Regions from separate parts of the Amycolatopsis sp. NPDC031561 genome, predicted to be linked through region 2. Evidence: riboswitches for the same ligand, from Rfam matches in the RefSeq annotation. Region 2 holds a riboswitch; the other holds the start of a gene.
The links. Region 2 has a riboswitch for glycine ahead of gcvP (aminomethyl-transferring glycine dehydrogenase). Riboswitches for the same ligand answer to the same signal wherever they lie in the genome.

Region 1: another riboswitch for glycine. It lies ahead of gcvP (aminomethyl-transferring glycine dehydrogenase); the one in region 2 lies ahead of gcvP (aminomethyl-transferring glycine dehydrogenase).

What each region holds. Positions count from the first base shown of each region.
Region 1 covers NZ_JBVILA010000017.1:185,447-195,353, forward strand. The annotation lists gene garA (glycogen accumulation regulator GarA) at 1-272, shown strand, start outside; gene ftsR (transcriptional regulator FtsR) at 269-1,030, shown strand; gene ACZ5IK_RS29225 (bifunctional nuclease family protein) at 1,249-1,722, shown strand; gene ACZ5IK_RS29230 (TetR/AcrR family transcriptional regulator) at 1,885-2,499, opposite strand; gene ACZ5IK_RS29235 (MerR family transcriptional regulator) at 2,797-3,378, shown strand; glycine riboswitch at 3,425-3,521, shown strand; gene gcvP (aminomethyl-transferring glycine dehydrogenase) at 3,694-6,573, shown strand; gene ACZ5IK_RS29245 (nuclear transport factor 2 family protein) at 6,577-6,939, opposite strand; gene ACZ5IK_RS29250 (helix-turn-helix domain-containing protein) at 7,051-7,878, shown strand; gene ACZ5IK_RS29255 (aldo/keto reductase) at 7,927-8,754, shown strand; gene ACZ5IK_RS29260 (hypothetical protein) at 8,949-9,635, opposite strand; gene ACZ5IK_RS29265 (3-methyladenine DNA glycosylase) at 9,729-9,907, opposite strand, start outside.
Region 2 covers NZ_JBVILA010000003.1:302,409-312,315, forward strand. The annotation lists gene ACZ5IK_RS10555 (FadR/GntR family transcriptional regulator) at 1-466, opposite strand, end outside; gene ACZ5IK_RS10560 (L-serine ammonia-lyase) at 556-1,929, opposite strand; gene lipA (lipoyl synthase) at 1,946-2,947, opposite strand; gene glyA (serine hydroxymethyltransferase) at 2,944-4,227, opposite strand; gene gcvH (glycine cleavage system protein GcvH) at 4,231-4,608, opposite strand; gene gcvT (glycine cleavage system aminomethyltransferase GcvT) at 4,626-5,717, opposite strand; gene gcvP (aminomethyl-transferring glycine dehydrogenase) at 5,726-8,557, opposite strand; glycine riboswitch at 8,601-8,705, opposite strand; gene ACZ5IK_RS10590 (four-helix bundle copper-binding protein) at 8,920-9,294, opposite strand; gene ACZ5IK_RS10595 (3-oxoacyl-ACP reductase) at 9,431-9,907, opposite strand, start outside.

The sequences.
Region 1 (9,907 bases), on a different contig from region 2:
GCTTCCTGCTGGACCGCGACACCACCAGTGCGGGACGACACCCGGACAGCGACATCTTCCTCGACGACGTCACGGTTTCCCGGCGGCACGCCGAGTTCCGCCGTGAGGGTGGCGAGTTCGTCGTCATCGACGTCGGCAGCCTCAACGGCACCTACGTCAACCGCGAGCCGGTCGACCAGGCCGTCCTCGCCGGTGGCGACGAGGTGCAGATCGGCAAGTTCCGCCTGGTCTTCCTGACCGGCCCGGGTTCCGGGGGCCAGGGGGCACGGTGACGGCGGCCGGGCGGCCTGATCGGGATGCGTCGCAGCGCGATGGGTTGAGCATCGGGGCCGTGCTGGCACAACTGCGCGGCGACTTCCCCGACGTCACCATCTCCAAGATCCGGTTCCTCGAAGCGGAAGGTCTGGTCCAGCCGGGCCGGACCCCGTCGGGGTACCGGCAGTTCGCTCCGGCGGACGTGGAGCGGTTGCGATTCGTCCTGTCCGCCCAGCGGGATCACTATCTTCCGCTGAAGGTCATCAAGGAACAGCTCGACGCGGCGGATCAGGGTGCCGCGCCTTCGGCGGCGGCTCCCAAACCACCGCGGAAACTCGTTTCGCTCGAGGCCCCGGGGGAGAACGGCGGACTGCCGTCCCCCGGGGACTTCGAGACCGATCGCGAGATCAGGCTGACCGTGGAAGATCTGCTCCGCCAGGCAGGCATCGACGCCGGTACCTTGGCTGAGCTGCGGCAATATGGTCTCGTCCGCCCAGGCGCTGCGGGGTTCTACGACCCCGACGCGGTCCTCGTGGCGAAGACCGTGAAAGCGATGACCGAATTCGGTATCGAGCCGAGACATCTGCGTGCCTTCCGGGCCGCGGCCGACCGCGAAGTCGGGCTGCTGGAGCAGATCGTGACCCCGGTGTATCGGCACCGTGACGAGGACGCGCAGGCGAGGGGCGACGAGGTCGTCCGCGAGCTCGCCGCACTGACCGTGGCGTTACATACGCTCTTGGTGAAGGCCGGAATACGCGCCGTCACGGGCGGCTGAGCGGCTCCGGGGACCGGGAGCCCTTGTGAGGCCACTTGTCAATGACTGAATGTTCGGCACCCTATGCCGTACCGTGAGAGTTGGGTTTGCCACGGGCGAACCGAGAATGTCAGGACAGCGAGCACAGCGCTCGGAAGACGGGTAGCGTCGGGATCGCCGTCGCTTGATCGTCAAGACAAGCGTTGCAGCCCGTGCGCACGAGAGGGAGGCGAAGCCCGATGAGCGAGATGCGCGTCGTCGGCGTGCGGGTGGAGCTACCCGCGAATCAGCCGATCTTGTTGCTACGGGAAACCGAAGGCGAGCGTTACCTGCCGATCTGGATCGGCTCGGTCGAGGCCACCGCCATCGCGTTGGAGCAGCAGGGAGTCCGCCCGGCCCGTCCGCTCACCCATGACCTGCTCAAGGAGGTCATCGGGGCGCTGGGCCGTGAGCTGGAGCAGGTTGTCATCACGGACTTGAAGGAAGGCACGTTCTTCGCGGAGCTGGTCTTCGACGGGGACATCCGGGTTTCGGCGCGGCCGAGCGATTCGGTCGCCCTGGCACTGCGGGTGGGGGTTCCGATCCACGCCGTGGACGCGGTGCTGGAGGAAGCGGGCCTGATCATTCCCGACGAGCAGGAGGACGAGGTCGAGAAGTTCCGCGAGTTCCTCGACTCCGTCTCGCCGGAGGACTTCCGCGGCGCTGATACTTAATCGCGCTAACCGGGATCTTGCGAGAAGGGGCGGCGCCGGTGGCGCCGCCCCTTCTTCGTGCGTGCGGACCGCGGTCGCGATCTGCCGGATGTCATGAAAGGGGCTTTCAGGACGAAATTCGTCCTGAAAGCCCCTTTCATGACACTCGCAGGCCCAAGCGCGTCAGACGGCGGTGGCCCGGGTGAACAGGTCCGCCAGCTCCCGCCCGTACCGCTCCAGGTCCAGCTTCGGATCCGCCGCGAACTTCGCGGCGACACCGTCGACGGCCTGGGCGATCGACATTGCCATCACGTCCGGCAAGAAGTCGCCGAAAGCGCCTTCTTGCTGTCCCTGTCGCAGCTGGCGCTCCAGCCGGCCGGTGCGGAACTCTTCGACGATCGGCGCCGACATGAACCAGCCTTCGGCGTCCGATCCGCTCGAAGCCATCTCGACCATGACCCGCACCAGCTCCGGGTACGAGCCGAGGAACTCGATCTCCGCTTCGATGTACCCGCGCAGCAGCCCGGCCCGGTCGGTCGTGCCCTGGATCCGCTCCTCGAGGAACTTGTCCTTCATCCCGGTCGCGGTGGTGACCACGGCCTGCATCAGACCGGCCTTGTTGGTGAAGTGGTACGAGATGATCCGGGTGCTGGACAGCCCGGCCCGCTCCTTGATCTTCGCGAACGACGTCTTGTGGTAGCCGAGATCGGAGATCGTCGCGATCGTGGCGCCGACGATCTGGGCCCGCCGGGCGGCTTCGGTGACCGACAGCCCGAGCTCCGCCTGCACCTCTTGCATGGCGCTTTGGGTGGAAGGAGTTACTTGCATGAGTAAAAAATAACACGGCTGAGTAAAAGTGGCAAGCGCGCGGCCGAACGGGGGACTGTTTCCGACAAGCCTCAAGAAGAGCTTGAGGTTGACCGCGCGTCGCGTTGACCGCCTTGCCGGACGCGCTTACCGTCAATGGAGGTAAATCGCCAAGGTGTGATTCGGATGTCTGGGGCATCCGTCTTGACGATGAACTCCGGTGCGGACTCACGTGGGTCCGCGCGGCTTTGTTCGCCGGCCGCCAGGTCGGGCGAGGGGAGGCATGGCGTGGTCGAGGCTGGTAGCCCTCAAGAGCCGCTCGTTCCGGTTGCTGACGGCGAGCAGGGCGAGCTGTTCCCCGACTCTTCCCTCCCGGACGAACTCGTCGGCTACCGCGGTCCCGCCGCCTGTCAGATCGCCGGGATCACGTACCGGCAGCTCGACTACTGGGCCCGCACGAAGCTGGTCGCGCCGAGCATCCGCACGGCGCACGGATCCGGTTCGCAGCGGCTCTACTCGTTCAAGGACATCCTCGTCCTGAAGGTCGTCAAGCGGCTGCTGGACACAGGTGTCTCCTTGCAGAACATCAGGGTCGCCGTCGACCACCTGCGCCTGCGCGGCGTCCGCGATCTGGCCAAGGTCACCCTGTTCTCCGACGGCACCACCGTCTACGAGTGCACCTCGCCCGAAGAGATCGTCGATTTACTCCAGGGCGGGCAGGGCGTTTTCGGCATCGCGGTCAGCGGGGCGATGCAGGAGATCAGCGGGACCATCCACGAGTTCCCGGCCGAGCGGGCCGACGGCGGCGTGATCGAAACCGTCACGCCCGACGAGCTCACGCAGCGCCGTAACGCACGTCGCACCGGCTGATCATGAAGCCGCGCGAGCGGCAGGGTAGGCTCACTTTCGCAGTCGACGAATCCGCGCGGGAGAGACCGAGCCGATAACGGCTCGGCGCCGAAGGAGCAAGTCCTCCCCGGAACCTCTCAGGCACCCTGGACCGCGCGGACTAGACGCCTCTGGAAAGTGAATCGTCAGGTCACCACCTGGCGGCTCCGCCGACGGTGCAAGCCCGACTCAACCCACGGGCGAAACTCTCAGGCGCCCCCACGGGGGTACGGACAGAGTGGGGAGGGCCAGGGACAATCCGTCCCGGCCCCACCCCCGCGTCTTGGGAGGTCCCCGATGGAGCCCGTTTCACTGGCCGCGCTCGAATCCGGAACCCCCTTCGCGGACCGGCACATCGGTCCCGGCGCGGAGGAACTCGCACGCATCCTCGACGTCGTCGGCGTCGGTTCCCTCGACGAACTGGCCGAGCGCGCCGTCCCCGCGTCGCTCCGGGAATCCGCGACTCCGCTGGAGCTGCCTCCGCCCGCCACCGAGACGGCCGCGCTCGCCGAACTCCGCGCGCTCGCCGCGCGCAACCGGCCGATGGTCCAGATGATCGGCCTCGGCTACCACGACACCGTCACCCCGCCGGTGATCCGCCGGAACGTGCTGGAAAGCCCGGCCTGGTACACCGCGTACACGCCGTATCAGCCGGAGATCTCGCAAGGCCGCCTCGAAGCGCTGCTCAACTTCCAGACCATGGTGGCCGACCTGACCGGCCTGCCGATCGCGAACGCGTCCATGCTGGACGAGGCGACCGCCGCGGCGGAGGCGATGACGCTGGTCCGCCGGGCGGGCAAGGCGAAATCGAACCGGTTCGTGGTCGACGAGGACACGCTGCCCCAGACGATCGAGGTCCTGCGCACCCGTGCTGAACCGCTCGGCATCGAGCTGGTGACCGCCGACCTGTCCCAGGGCATCACCGGACTCGGCCTCGGTGGCGACTTCTACGGAGTGCTGCTGTCCTATCCCGGCGCGTCCGGTGTCGTCCGGGAATGGGACCACACCATCGCCGAGGCCAAGGCGCTGGGCGCGGCAGTGGTGATGGCCGCGGATCCGCTGGCCTTGACCCTGCTGCGGTCGCCGGGTGAACTCGGCGCCGACGTCGCGGTCGGATCGACGCAGCGATTCGGTGTCCCGATGGGTTTCGGCGGCCCGCACGCGGCGTACCTCGCCGTCCGGCAGGGGCTCGAACGTCAGTTGCCCGGCCGGCTCGTCGGGGTGTCGAAGGACGCCGACGGCGCCCCCGCGTACCGGCTCGCCCTGCAAACCCGCGAGCAGCACATCCGCCGGGAAAAGGCGACCAGCAACATCTGCACCGCACAGGTGCTCCTGGCCGTCATCGCTTCGATGTACGCGGTGTACCACGGTCCCGAAGGCCTGCGCGCCATCGCCAACCGCGCGCACCGGATGGCCACCGTGCTCGCGGCGGGGCTCGCCGAAAGCGGCGTGGACGTCGTGCACTGCGAGTTCTTCGACACCGTCATGGTCTCCGTCCCCGGCCGCGCGACCGGCGTCGTCGGCACCGCGAGGGAACTCGGCGTCAACCTCCGGCAGGTGGACGCGGACCACGTCGCCGTCGCGTGTGACGAGACGACCACCCGCGAGCATCTTTCCTTGGTGTGGAAGGCGTTCGGTGTCGCGGTGTCCGATGTGGACTCACTCGACGCGGACACCGCCGACGGCTTCCCGCCGGATCTGCGCCGCACCAGCGACTACCTGACGCATCCCGTCTTCCACACGCACCGCTCGGAAACGGCACTGCTGCGGTACCTGAGGGCGTTGTCCGACAAGGACGTCGCACTCGACCGGAGCATGATCCCGCTCGGTTCCTGCACGATGAAACTCAACGCCACGGCCGAAATGGAGCCGATCACCTGGCCCGAGTTCGCCGGCCTGCACCCGTTCGCGCCCGCGGAAGACGCGGCAGGGCTGCTCACCATCGTGAAGGATCTGGAACGGTGGCTGGCCGGGATCACCGGCTACGACGCGGTTTCCCTGCAGCCGAACGCCGGAAGCCAGGGCGAGTTCGCCGGACTGCTGGCGATCCGGGCCTACCATCGCGAACGCGGGAACGCGGCGCGGGACGTCTGCCTGATCCCGTCGAGCGCCCACGGGACGAACGCGGCCAGCGCGATCATGGCCGGGATGCGGGTGGTCGTCGTGAAATGCGACGACGAGGGGAACATCGACCTCGCTCACCTCAAGTCCACGGTGGACGAGCACGCGGACGACCTGGCCGCGATCATGATCACCTATCCCTCCACGCACGGCGTGTACGAGGACACCGTCCGCGAAGTCTGCGCGCTGGTGCACGACGCGGGCGGCCAGGTGTACGTCGACGGCGCGAACCTGAACGCGCTGATCGGGGTGGCGCAGTACGGCAGGTTCGGCGCCGACGTCTCCCATCTCAACCTGCACAAGACCTTCTGCATCCCGCACGGCGGCGGCGGACCCGGGATCGGCCCGATCGGCGTCCGCGCGCATCTGGCGCCGTACCTGCCGAACCACCCGCTGCAGCCGGACGCGGGCCCGGCCACCGGAGTGGGCCCGATCAGCGCCGCCCCGTGGGGAAGCGCGTCGATCCTGCCGATCTCCTGGGCCTACGTCCGGATGATGGGCGCGGAAGGCCTGAGGCGCGCGACGCTGACCGCGGTCGCGAACGCCAACTACGTCGCCAAACGCCTCGCGGAGCACTACCCGGTGCTGTACTCCGGCCACGACGGTCTGGTCGCGCACGAATGCATCCTCGACCTCCGCGCGCTCACCAAACGGACCGGCGTCACCGTCGACGACGTCGCCAAGCGGCTGGCCGACTACGGCCTCCATGCGCCGACGATGTCCTTCCCGGTCGCGGGCACGCTCATGGTCGAGCCCACCGAGAGCGAGGACCTCGGCGAACTCGACCGGTTCTGCGACGCGATGATCGCGATCCGCGGCGAGATCGAGAAGGTCGAGGCGGGGGAGTGGCCGGTGGCCGAGAGCCCGCTGCGCAACGCCCCGCACACCGCGCGCTGCCTCGCGGGTGAGTGGGATCGCCCGTACAGCAGGGAGATCGCGATCTTCCCGGCCGGCTTCACAGCGGCGAAGATCTGGCCTCCGGTGCGGCGGATCGACGGGGCTGCCGGTGACCGCAACCTCGTCTGCTCCTGCCCGCCGCCGGAGGCCTTCGCCTGATCGTCAGCCGGGCATCTTGTCCAGAAAGCCCAGCACCTGCTTGATCCGTCCGTCCTCGACGGTGATGACGTCGAAGCCGATCGCCAGCGGCTCCACCGCGCCCTCCGGGCCGAGGTACCACTGGAACCGCGCGATGTCGTGGTGCGCGTCGGGGACCGTGGGCAGGCTGAACTTCAGACCGGCGAACTGGGCCTGCGCGCCGGCGATGAAGCCGTCGACACCGTCGTGACCGGTGACCGCGCCGAGCGGGTCGGTGTAGGCGGCGTCCTCGGTGAACACTTCGGCGATGAGCGCACGGCGCTGGTCCGCGTCGGTCTCGTTCCACACGGCGATGTACTGCTCGGCGACGCGCTGGATGTCCGACATGGTGTCCTCTTTCGTTGTGGGGTAACCGATGCCGCAACTCTGGCCGCTGAAGGTGGGTCACGTCGATTACGCGGGAGGTAATGGCGGCTCGGCGCACGTGGCCGTAAGTTCGTGATCGTGACGACCACAGTGATCGCGAGCCGCGCCGGCCGATCCGTCGGCGAACTGCTGCGGGAATGGCGTGATCGCCGCCGGATCAGCCAGCTCGACCTCGCCATCTCGGCGGAGATCTCGACCAGGCACCTGAGCTTCGTGGAGACCGGGCGGTCCAAGCCCAGCCGCGACATGGTGCTGCGGCTCGGCGAGCATCTGGAGGTGCCCTTGCGGGAACGCAATCAGCTGCTGCTGGCGGCGGGCTACGCGCCCGCGTACTCCGAGAGCGGGCTCGGCGACCCGGAAATGGCGGCGGTCCGCAAGGCTGTCCGGCAGTTGATGACGAGTCACGAGCCCTATCCGGCCGCCGTCGTCGATCGCGGCTGGAACCTGGTCGACGCCAACGCGAGTGTGTCGATCATGACCGACCTGGTCTCGCCCACCTTGATGGCCCCGCCCGCCAACGTCCTCCGGCTGACACTGCATCCGGAAGGCATGGCGCCTTACGTGCTCAACCTGGGGGAGTGGCGTGCCCACCTGCTCGGCAGGCTGCGGCGCCAGGTCACCCAGACGGCGGACCCGGCGCTGACGGAGCTGCTGGAGGAACTGCTCACCTATCCGTGCGACGATCCCGTCCCCGAGGTGGAGGTTCCCGGCCCTGGCGACATCTTCGTCCCGCTGCGACTGCGGCACGAGGGCGTGGATCTCACGTTCTTCAGCACGGTGTCCACCTTCGGGACGCCGTTGGACATCACGGTCGCCGAGCTGATGATCGAGTCGTTCTTCCCGGCCGACACGGCCACGGCGGAGTACTTGCGCGCGTACGCCGGGCGCGGGGTGGGATGATGCCGGGCAAGAAGCCCAGCCACCGACTCCAGTGAGGATTTCCCTTCCATGGCCGTGCCTTCCGTCGTCCTGAACAACGAGGTAGCCATCCCCCAACTCGGTTTCGGCGTCTGGCAGGTGCCCGCGGGCGACACGGCCAAAGTCGTCCGTACCGCCATCGAAGCCGGGTACCGCAGCATCGACACCGCCGCGTCGTACCGGAACGAAGCCGGTGTCGGCGAGGCGATCCGCTCGGCGGGCGTGCCTCGCGACGAACTGTTCATCACCACGAAACTGCCGAATCCGGGCCATGGGTACGACGAAGCGCTCCGGGCGTTCGACGCGAGCCTCGCGGAACTCGGCCTCGAGCACGTCGACCTCTATCTGATCCACTGGCCGATGCCGACGCGCGGCAAGTACGTCGAAACCTGGCGGGCGCTGGAAAAGCTCTACGCGGACGGCCGTGTGCGCGCCATCGGGGTGTCGAACTTCCACGTCCCGCATCTGCGGCGGCTGTTCGGCGAGACGGGGATCGTGCCCGCGGTCAACCAGGTCGAGCTGCACCCGCGGCTCCAGCAGAAGGTGCTGCGGGAGTTCCACGCCGAGCACGGGATCGTCACCGAGGCGTGGAGCCCGCTCGCGCAGGGATCGCTGCTCTCGGACGCGACCCTGACCGCCCTCGCGGCCAAGTACGGCAAGAGCCCGGCGCAGCTGGTGCTGCGCTGGCACCTGCAGCTCGGCACCGTGGCCATCCCGAAATCCGTGACCCCGTCCCGGATCCGCGAGAACTTCGACGTCTTCGACTTCGAACTCGCCGACGACGATCTCGCCGCGCTCGCGGAGTTCGACGACGGGACCCGCACCGGTCCCGACCCGGACACCTTCGACCTGGTCTGAGGGCTCGTGAGCGGTAAGGACGGTTCTAACCGCCCATACCGCTCACGAGCCTCCTATGCGCACCCGCCGCCTCCGAGTGTCATGAAAGGGGCTTTCCTGACGAAATTCGCCAGGAAAGCCCCTTTCATGACATCCGAGATACGGAAAAGGCCCCTTCCCGAGCGGTGAAGGGGCCTTTTCCGTACTCCCGGAACTCAGGTCGCCTTGATGCCCGCGGCGGCGAAGTCGGCCTGCTGGGCAGGCTGCTGCAGGAACTGCCGGAAGGTCTGCGAGGCGCGCATCTGGACCTCGTCGATGTTCTTGCCCGCGAGCCCGACGAGCGGGTAGTCGGCGGACCGAGCGGTCGCGACCGACTGGGCGGGTGAACCGACCAGTTCGGGCTTGGCGGTGTTCAGCTCGGTCACCCAGTACGAGGACTCGGGGATCCAGGCGGCGGGGAGACCGCCGATGGAGTCCAGGTTCGTCCGTCCGACGAGGCCGTCGAGGACGGAAGCGGAGGACAGCGCGTCGATCTGGATGATCACGCAGTGGTCGCGGACCACGGTCGCGGCGTTGTTCCATCGCTCGGCCGCCGCCCGGAGCGGCTTCTCGATGCTGGGGGTGACGACGACCCGCATCGGGGTGTCACCGGCGCTGCAGGCCTTGGCCTGGGCTTCGGCACGGGTGTTGAGCTCACCGTCCGCCCAGTTCCAGCCGAACACGCCGATCGCGACCAGGACCAGGAGGACCAGGCAGGCGATGGGCCACTTGGCGATGCGGCGTCGCGGGGCCTTTTTCCCGACGATCCGGTGCGAACCGGTCGCCTCGCCGCGTCCCTCGAGCCGCTTCGGCGGGTCGAGGGGGTGCGGCACCGGCTCCTCGGCCACGCTGTGTCGCCCCATCGTTGTCCTTTCGAAACGTGCGCGCTCGCGCTGCGTATGCAATCAAACCGTTATCACTCTAACAGGGGAGGATGTTACGGGGAATGCGACGACTCACAGTTGTTTTCCGCGTGTCGCGGGCGCCTTCTTTAGCTCGGTGAGGAGACGTTGGCAATGCGCTATCAGGTGCTCACGCAGCGGCGCGGCCCGGCGGGCGAAACCGGCCTGGGCGCGAGCGTACTCGGCCCGGCCTTCCGGGCTCTCGATCGGCACTGGCGAGTACCCGAACGACG
Region 2 (9,907 bases):
TGCGCCGGTAGTCGCCGACGTCGGCCGCTGCGGCCTCGGCGAGCGTACTGGTCAGGTGCTGCCGGTCGGCCGGGCTGAGCGAGCGCGACGCCGCCATCTCGGCCGCGCCGGTCTCCAGGACGTGCCGGAGGCCGAGCGCGTCCTCCAGGGTGGCGTTGTCGACCTTCCGCCCGTCGGCGGCGGGCGGATCGGGCAGGACGTCGTTGACGAACGTGCCGCCGTAGCGACCGCGCCGCGATTCGACATAGCCGGCGTCGGCCAGCGCGCGGATCGCTTCCCGCAGGGTCACCCGGCTGACGCCGAGCCGCTCGGCGAGCTCGCGCTCCGAAGGCAGCCGTTCTCCCGCGCCGACCACGCCCAGCCGGATCGCCTGGAGCAGCCTTTCGACGGTCTCCTCGAAGGCGTTGCCCGCGCGCACCGGGCGGAACAGCGCGTCACCCGCGTTCGCGACCGTGCTCGACTCCACCCTTCGAGTTTAGGCCGCCCGCAAGTCGTCCTCTTGTCGCGGTACTTGCACACGCATGTACCGCGACAAGAGGACGAAACGCGGGGGTGTCAGCACTCGATGACGTTGACGGCCAGGCCGCCGCGCGAGGTCTCCTTGTACTTCACGCTCATGTCGGCGCCGGTCTCGCGCATGGTCTTGATCGCCTTGTCCAGCGTCACGATGTGCGAGCCGTCGCCGCGCATCGCCATCCGCGCGGCGTGGATCGCCTTGGACGCGCCGACGGCGTTGCGCTCGATGCACGGGATCTGCACCAGCCCGCCGACCGGGTCGCAGGTCAGCCCCAGGTGGTGCTCGACGCCGATCTCGGCGGCGTTCTCCACCTGCGCGGGCGAGCCGCCGAGGACCTCGGTGAGCCCGGCCGCCGCCATCGCGCTGGCCGAACCGACCTCGCCCTGACAACCGACCTCGGCACCCGAGATCGAGCCCGTCTGCTTGAGGATCGAGCCGATCGCGCCCGCGGTGAGCATGAACGTCACGATGCCGTCGTCCGACGAACCCCGGATGAACCGCTGGTAGTAGTGCAGCACCGCGGGGATGATCCCGGCGGCGCCGTTGGTCGGCGCGGTGACGACGCGGCCACCCGCGGCGTTCTCCTCGTTGACCGCCAGCGCGTACAGGCTCACCCAGTCCATGGCGTACAGCGGATCGCCGACACCGTCTTCGGCGAGCAGCTTCTCGTGCAACGCCTTGGCCCGGCGAGGCACCTTAAGACCGCCAGGCAGGACGCCTTCGTGCTCGCAGCCGTTGTGCACGCACTCCACCATGACCTGCCAGATCTCCAGCAGGCCCTCGCGGACCTCCTCGCGCGTACGCCAGGAGAGTTCGTTGCGCAGCATGATCTCGCTGACCGGCAGCCCGGTGTCTTCGCAGTGCTTCAGCAGATCCGCGCCGGTGCGGAACGGGAACTCCAGCCGCGTCGAGTCCTCGACGACGACAGTGTCGGTCTCGTAGGACTCGTCGCGGACGAAGCCACCGCCGACGGAGTAGTAGGTGCGCTCGCGCAGCACCTTCCCGTCGGCGTCGAACGCGCGGAAGATCATCCCGTTCGGGTGCGCGGGCAACGACTTCCGCCGGTGCATGGTCAGGTCGGTGTCCTCGGTGAACACGATCTCGTGTTCACCGCGCAACTTCAGCAGGCACGCTTCCCGGATCTCGGCGACCTTGCCGGGCACCGAGTCGGTGTCGATCTCCTCCGGACGCTCCCCGGACAGCCCGAGCAGCACGGCCTTGTCGCTGCCGTGCCCGAACCCGGTCGCGCCCAGCGAACCGAACAGCTCGGATTGGACCCGGGTCGTGGCGGGCAGGTCGCCGTCTTCGGCGAGGCCGTCCACAAAGGTCAGTGCGGCACGCATCGGACCCACCGTATGGGAGCTGGAGGGGCCGATCCCGATCGAAAACAGGTCGAAGACGCTGATCGCCATTGATCTGCCCTCCTTCCTATCTGGCCAGCAGTGAGCTGGCTTCTTGGGCCGCGGGCCCTTCGGCGGCGAGGTGGGCCAAGTTCTCCGACAGCGCTTCGCCGCGGTGGGCCTTCGTCTGCGCGAAAAGACGCCCGGCCCGATAAGACGAGCGTACGAGCGGCCCGGCCATCACGCCGGCGAAGCCCATCGCTTCGGCTGCCTTCGAATGCTCGACGAACTCTTCGGGCTTGACCCAGCGGTCCACCGGATGGTGCCTCGGCGAAGGACGCAGGTACTGGGTGATCGTCAGGATTTCGCAGCCCGCGTCGACCAGGTCCTTCATCGCCGGAGCCACCTCCTCCGGAGTCTCGCCCATGCCCAGGATCAGGTTCGACTTCGTCACCAGACCGGCCTCACGGGCCCGCGTGATGACTTCCAGCGACCGCGCGTAGCGGAAGCCGGGGCGGATCCGCTTGAAGATCCGCGGCACCGTCTCGACGTTGTGCGCCAACACCTCCGGCCGCGAACCGAACACCTCGGCCAGCTGATCCGGATCCGCGTTGAAGTCCGGGATCAGCAGCTCGACACCGGTGCCGGGGTTCAGCGCGTGGATCTGACGCACGGTCTCCGCGTACAACCACGCGCCGCCGTCTTCCAGATCGTCCCGCGCCACACCGGTCACCGTCGAGTAGCGCAGGCCCATCGCCTGCACCGACTCCGCCACCTTGCGCGGCTCGGTCGTGTCCAGCGCCTCCGGCTTCCCGGTGTCGATCTGGCAGAAGTCACAACGCCGCGTGCACTGGTCCCCGCCGATCAGGAAGGTGGCCTCACGGTCTTCCCAGCACTCGTAGATGTTGGGGCAACCGGCCTCCTCACACACGGTGTGGAGGCCTTCACGCTTGACCAGGCCCTTGAGCTCGGTGAACTCGGGGCCCATCCGCGCGCGGGTCTTGATCCACGGCGGCTTCTTCTCGATCGGCGTCTGCGCGTTGCGGACTTCGAGCCGGAGGAGCTTGCGACCTTCGGGTACAGCGCTCATCGGTTGAGGTCCGCGTACAACGGGTGCTTCTTCGCCAGCAGTTCGACCCGGGCGGACAGCGACTGGCGCAGGGCCTCGTCGAAGTCCGGGCGCAGCGCCTCGGCGATGATGTCGCCGACCTCGGCGAAGTCCTCGGCGCCGAAGCCGCGGGTCGCCAGCGCGGGCGTGCCGATGCGCAGGCCCGAGGTGATCATCGGCGGGCGCGGGTCGAACGGGACGGCGTTGCGGTTGACCGTGATACCGACCGAGTGCAGCCGGTCTTCGGCCTGCTGACCGTCCAAAGTGGAGTTGACCAGATCGACGAGCACCAGGTGCACGTCGGTGCCGCCGGTCAGCACGCGGACACCCGCTTCGGCGCAGTCCGTGCGCGAAAGGCGGTCGGCCAGGATCTTCGCGCCTTCGAGGACGCGCTGCTGACGCTCGCGGAACTCCTCGCTCGCGGCGACCTTCAGCGCGACGGCCTTGGCGGCGATGACGTGCTCCAGCGGACCGCCCTGCTGGCCGGGGAACACCGCCGAGTTGATCTTCTTGGCGAGTTCCTGACGGCACAGGATGATGCCGCCGCGCGGGCCGCCGAGGGTCTTGTGCGTGGTCGTGGTGACGATGTCGGCGTAGGGCACCGGGCTCGGGTGCAGCCCGGCCGCGACGAGACCGGCGAAGTGCGCCATGTCGACCATGACCTTCGCGCCGACCTCGTCGGCGATGCGGCGGAACTCGGCGAAGTCGAGCTGACGCGGGTACGCCGACCAGCCGGCGATGATCAGCTTCGGCTTGTGCTCCTTGGCGAGACGCTCGATCTCCTCGACGTCGACGATCCCGGTCTCTTTGTCGACGTGGTAGGCGACGACGTTGTAGAGCTTGCCGGAAAAGTTGATCTTCATCCCGTGGGTCAGGTGACCGCCGTGGGCGAGGTCGAGACCGAGGATGGTGTCGCCGGGGTTGAGCACGGCGACCATGGCGGCGGCGTTGGCCTGCGCGCCCGAGTGCGGCTGGACGTTGGCGTGCTCGGCGCCGAAGAGGGCCTTCGCGCGGTCGATCGCCAGCTGCTCGATGACGTCGACGTGCTCACAACCGCCGTAGTAGCGGCGGCCGGGGTAGCCCTCGGCGTACTTGTTGGTCAGCACGGAACCCTGCGCCTCGAGCACGCCCACCGGGGCGAAGTTCTCCGACGCGATCATTTCCAGGGTCGACTGCTGCCGGTCGAGTTCGGCGGCGACGGCCACGGCGACCTCGGGGTCCACCTCGGACAGGCTCGCGTTGAACACGGAAGCGTTGGTCATGGATCAGCTCTCCTGGGTGAGCACGGCGTAGGCCTGGGCGTCGAGCAGGGCGGGCACGTCGCCGGACAGACGCACCTTCAGGAGCCACCCTTCGGCGTACGGGTCCGAGTTGATCAGCTCGGGGGTGTCCGTTGTGGCCTCGTTCACCTCGACGACCTCGCCGTCCACGGGCGCGTACAGCTCGCTGACCGACTTGGTCGACTCGACCTCGCCGAACACCTCGCCCGCGGTGACGGTGTCGCCGACCGAGGGAAGCTGGACGAACACGATGTCACCGAGCGACTCGGCGGCGAAGGCGGTGATGCCCACGGTGGCGACGCCGTCGACGACGTTCAGCCACTCGTGTTCCTTCGTGTACTTCAGGTCCTGGGGGATGCTCATGATCGGAAAAGGGCCTTTCAGGCGCGGGAGTAGAAGGGCAGGGCGACGACCTCGACGGGCTCGATACGGCCCCGGATGTCGACGGAAAGCTCGGTGCCGGGCTCGGAGTGCTCCCGGTCCACGTAGGCCATGGCGATCGGGTAGCCCAGGGTCGGCGACAGGGCGCCGCTGGTGACCTCGCCGATCTCGGTCTCGCCCGCCAGGACGGAGTAGCCGTGACGCGGCGCGCGGCGGCCGGAACCCTTGAGGCCGACGCGAACCCGGGGAACGTCCTTCTTGGACAGCTCCTCCAGCGCGGCCTTGCCGACGAAGTCGCCCGGCTTCTCGAACTTGACGACGCGGCCGAGGCCGGCCTCGAACGGGCTCAGCTGGAGGCTGAGTTCGTTGCCGTACAACGGCATTCCGGCTTCGAGACGCAGCGTGTCGCGGCAGGCGAGACCGGCCGGGAGCAGACCGTGCGGCTCGCCCGCCTCGGTGAGGATGCGCCAGACGGCGGGAGCCTCACCGGCCGGGACGTACAGCTCGAAGCCGTCTTCGCCGGTGTACCCGGTGCGGGCGAGCAGGACGTCGTGGCCCTTCACGACGGCCGGGACGCTCGCGTAGTACTTGAGCGCGCCGAGGTCGGCGTCGGTGACCGCGCCGAGGATCTCGACGGCCTTGGGGCCCTGGACGGCGATCAGCGCGACGTCTTCGGACTTGTCGTCGACGACGGCGTCGAAGCCGGAAACCCGCGCGGCCAGCGCCTCCGCGACCACGGCGGCGTTGCCCGCGTTGGCCACGACCAGGAACTTCTCGTCTTCGAGGCGGTAGACGACCAGGTCGTCGAGCACGCCGCCGGTCTCGTCGCAGATCATCGTGTAGCGCGCCCGGCCCGGCTTGACGCCGGACAGGTTGCCGACCAGCGCGAAGTCGAGGACGTCGGCGGCCTGCGGGCCGGTCACCTCGATCTCGGCCATGTGGGACAGGTCGAACAGGCCCGCGGTCTCGCGGACCGCCTTGTGCTCCGCCAGCTCGCTGCTGTAGCGGATCGGCATCGACCAGCCCGCGAAGTCGGTGAACAGCGCACCCAGTCCTTTGTGGACTCCGTGCAGGGACGTCTCTTTCGACATCAAGTGCCTCAGTTCTCGTAGGCGTTGAGCGGCGGGCAGGAGCAGACGAGGTTACGGTCCCCGCGCGCACCGTCGATGCGGCGCACCGGGGGCCAGTACTTGGCCTTGCGGTTCACTCCGGCGGGGTACACCGCCAGTTCGCGGTCGTAGGGCAGGTCCCAGTCGCCGACCAGGGTCTCGGCGGTGTGCGGGGCGTTGCGCAGCGGGCTGTTGTCCGCGGCCCACCGGCCCTGGGCGACGGCGTCGATCTCGCCGCGGATGGCGATCATCGCCTCGATGAAGCGATCGATCTCGCCGAGGTCCTCGGATTCGGTCGGCTCGACCATCAGCGTGCCCGCGACCGGGAACGACATGGTCGGTGCGTGGAAGCCGTAGTCGATCAGGCGCTTCGCGACGTCGTCGACGCTGACACCGGTCTCCTTGGTGAGGCCGCGCAGGTCGAGGATGCACTCGTGGGCGACCAGGTCGTCCTGGCCGGTGTAGAGCACCGGGTAGTGCTGGTTCAGGCGCTTGGCCACGTAGTTCGCGGCGAGGACGGCGACCTGCGTCGCGGCGGTGAGCCCGCCCGCGCCCATCATGCGGACGTACGCCCACGAGATCGGCAGGATCGACGCCGAGCCGTACGGGGCGGCGCTGATCGGGCCGACGCCGGTCGAGGGACCGGCCTTCTCCAGCAGCGGGTGGTTCGGCAGGTACGGCGCGAGGTGCGCGCGCACCGCGACCGGGCCGACGCCGGGGCCGCCGCCACCGTGCGGGATGCAGAAGGTCTTGTGCAGGTTCAGGTGCGAGACGTCGCCGCCGAACTCGCCCGGCTTCGCCAGGCCCAGCAGGGCGTTGAGGTTCGCGCCGTCGACGTAGACCTGGCCGCCCGCGTCGTGGACGATCTTGGCCAGCTCGTCGATGCCGTTCTCGTACACACCGTGCGTGGACGGGTACGTGACCATGATCGCGGACAGCGTTTCGCGGTTGGCCTCGACCTTGGCGCGCAGGTCTTCGAGGTCGACGTTGCCCTCGTCGGTGCACTTGACCACGACGACGCGCATGCCTGCCATCACCGCGGACGCGGCGTTCGTGCCGTGGGCGGACGACGGGATCAGGCAGACCTCGCGCTCGGCCTGGCCGTTCGCGTGGTGGTACGCGCGGATCGCGAGCAGACCGGCGAGCTCGCCCTGGCTGCCCGCGTTCGGCTGCAGCGACACCTTGTCGTAGCCGGTGACCTCGGCGAGCCAGGTCGACAGCTGCTCGACCAGCACGTGGTAACCCTCGGCCTGGTCGGCGGGGGCGAACGGGTGGATGCCCGCGAACTCGCGCCAGCTGATCGGCTCCATCTCGGTGGTGGCGTTGAGCTTCATCGTGCAGGAGCCGAGCGGGATCATGCCGCGGTCGAGCGCGTAGTCCAGATCGGACAGGCTGCGCAGGTAACGCAGCATCGCGGTCTCGGAGCGGTGCGAGTGGAAGACCTCGTGGGTGAGGTACTCGCTCTCGCGGCCGAGTCCGGTGGGCAGCGCGCGGGCGTCGGCGGCGGTCGTGTCGACACCGAAGGCGTTGAGCACCTTGGCGATGATCGCGGGCGTGGTGACCTCGTCGACGGCGATGCGGACGTGGTCGGCGTCGACCGGGCCGAGGTTGATCCCGTTCTCGCGCGCGACGGCGACGACCGCTTCGGCCTGGCCGGGCATGCGGGCGAGGACGGTGTCGAAGAAGCCCTCGTGGACGACCTCGACGCCACCGGCGCGCAGCGCTCCGGCCAGCCCGGCGGCGAGCTCGTGGACGCGGGTCGCGATGCGCCTGAGGCCGTCCGGACCGTGGTAGACCGCGTACATCGCGGCGAGCACGGCGGGCAGGACCTGGGCGGTGCAGATGTTGGAAGTGGCCTTCTCGCGGCGGATGTGCTGCTCACGGGTCTGCAGCGCGAGGCGGTACGCGGGGTTGCCGTCGGCGTCGACCGAGACTCCGACCAGGCGGCCCGGCAGCGAGCGCTCGAGCCCGGTGCGGACGGCCATGAACCCGGCGTGCGGGCCGCCGTAGCCGAGCGGGACACCGAAACGCTGGGTGGATCCGGCGGCGATGTCGGCGCCGAACTCACCCGGCGCGGTGACCAGCGTGAGGGCGAGCAGGTCGGCGGCGACGGTGTACAGCGCGCCGGCGGCCTTCGCGGTCTCGGAGATGGCGGAGTAGAAGCCCGCGCCGCGCAGCACGCCGGAAGCACCCGGGTACTGCACGACGACGCCGAAGAACTCCTCCGGCAGGCCGGTGAGCAGGTCGCGGACCTCGACCTCGACGCCCATGGCCTCGGCGCGGGTGCGGACGACGGCGATGGTCTGCGGCAGGCACTCGGCGTCGAGGACGACCTTGTTGGACTTCGCCTTCGACGCGCGGCGCATCAGCATGACGGCCTCGGCGACGGCGGTGGACTCGTCGAGCAGGGAGGCGTTCGCGGTGGCGAGACCGGCCAGCTCGGAGACCATGGTCTGGAAGTTGAGGAGGGCTTCGAGACGGCCCTGCGAGATCTCCGGCTGGTAGGGCGTGTACGCCGTGTACCAGGCCGGGTTCTCCAGCACGTTGCGGCGGATGACCGCCGGGGTGACCGTGTCGTGGAAGCCGAGGCCGATCATCTGCGTCATCGGCTTGTTGAGCGCGGCGAGCGCGCGAAGTTCGGCGATGGCGTCCTCTTCGGACGCGGCGGGGGGAAGCTCGAGGTCACGGGTGACCCGGATCGCGGACGGCACCGCGGCCTGTACCAGGGCATCGAGGCTGCCGTAGCCGACCTCGGCGAGCATCTTGGCCTGCTCGGACTCCGAGGGGCCGATGTGCCGGTCGTCGAAGGACGTACTGGTCAAGGGAGCTCCTTCAATCAGGCGCCGGATAGACCGGTGCGCTGGGAACTCCCCCTCTGTCATGGCACCTGAGAGTTTCACCGCCCGTGAAGAGGACGGCTTTCACCTTGGGTGAGGCGCACTTGCGCGCCTGCTTTCCAGAGTGGCCTCGCGGAAGCGGTAGTGGGTACCTGAGAGATTCCGGGGAGTTTGCTCCTTCGGTGCCCCACCACGTTCGTGGGGGCTCTCCCGCTCCAGCTCAACGGCCCGATCTGCAGTTGTGCGCACACCGTACCTGGCGTGTTCGGCGCGCGTCTACTGCTGGCCGGGCACGTCACTTCTCCCGTTCGCCCGGACACCCGACGTGCCCGGGCCGTCGGGCCTGGCTAGGCGTTCTCCATCATCATTTCGGCGGTGATGGTGCCGCAGAGCTCGGCGCAGCGCATCATCATGTCCGCGGCTTCGGCGAGTTCGGCGTCGCCGGTCTTGGCGCACTCCTCGGCGCACATGCGCATCATCTGCGAAGCCAGGCCGCACATCTTCGCGCACATGCGCATCATCTCGAGGTCGGCGATCATGGCCGAGCAGCGCATCATCATGTCGGCGCTCATCCGCGACATGTCCGCGCAGGTCACCATCATCATCCCGAGCTTGGCGCCGCCGATCTCCATGCAGCGCGTCATCATCTCCTCGCACCTGACGTGGCACTCGTTGCACAGGTCGATGCAGTCGCGCATGGCGGTGCTCATCTGCCGGGTCATCCTGGGGGCCTCCGCGCTTCTGGGATCGCGGAACCGTGCGGTTCCGCGATCCCAGAACTACCGTGCAGGCCAGAGGGCCGCCATCCCAACCACCGGGACGAGTGAGAGCGCCGCAAGTAGTCGACTACTTGCGGGCTTACAGCGGGGTGACGTAGGCCCCCGAGATCCCGCCGTCCACCAGGAACTGCGACGCCGTGATGAACGAGGCGTCATCGCTCGCCAGGAAGGCGACCGCGCCCGCGATCTCCTCCGGCTCCGCGAACCGCCCGACCGGCACGTGCACCAGCCGCCGCGCGGCCCGCTCGGGGTCCTTCGCGAACAGTTCCTTCAGCAGCGGCGTGTTCACCGGTCCCGGGCACAGCGCGTTGACCCGGATGTTCTCCCGCGCGAACTGCACACCCAGTTCCCGGCTCATCGCCAGCACCCCGCCCTTGGACGCGGTATAGGAGATCTGCGACGTCGCCGCGCCCATCACCGCGACGAACGACGCCGTGTTGATGATCGAGCCCTTCCCCTGCCGCTGCATGTGGGGCAGCACCGCCTTGCAGCACAGGTACACCGAGGTCAGGTTGACCTTCTGCACCTTCTCCCACGCGTCGATGCCCGTGGTGAG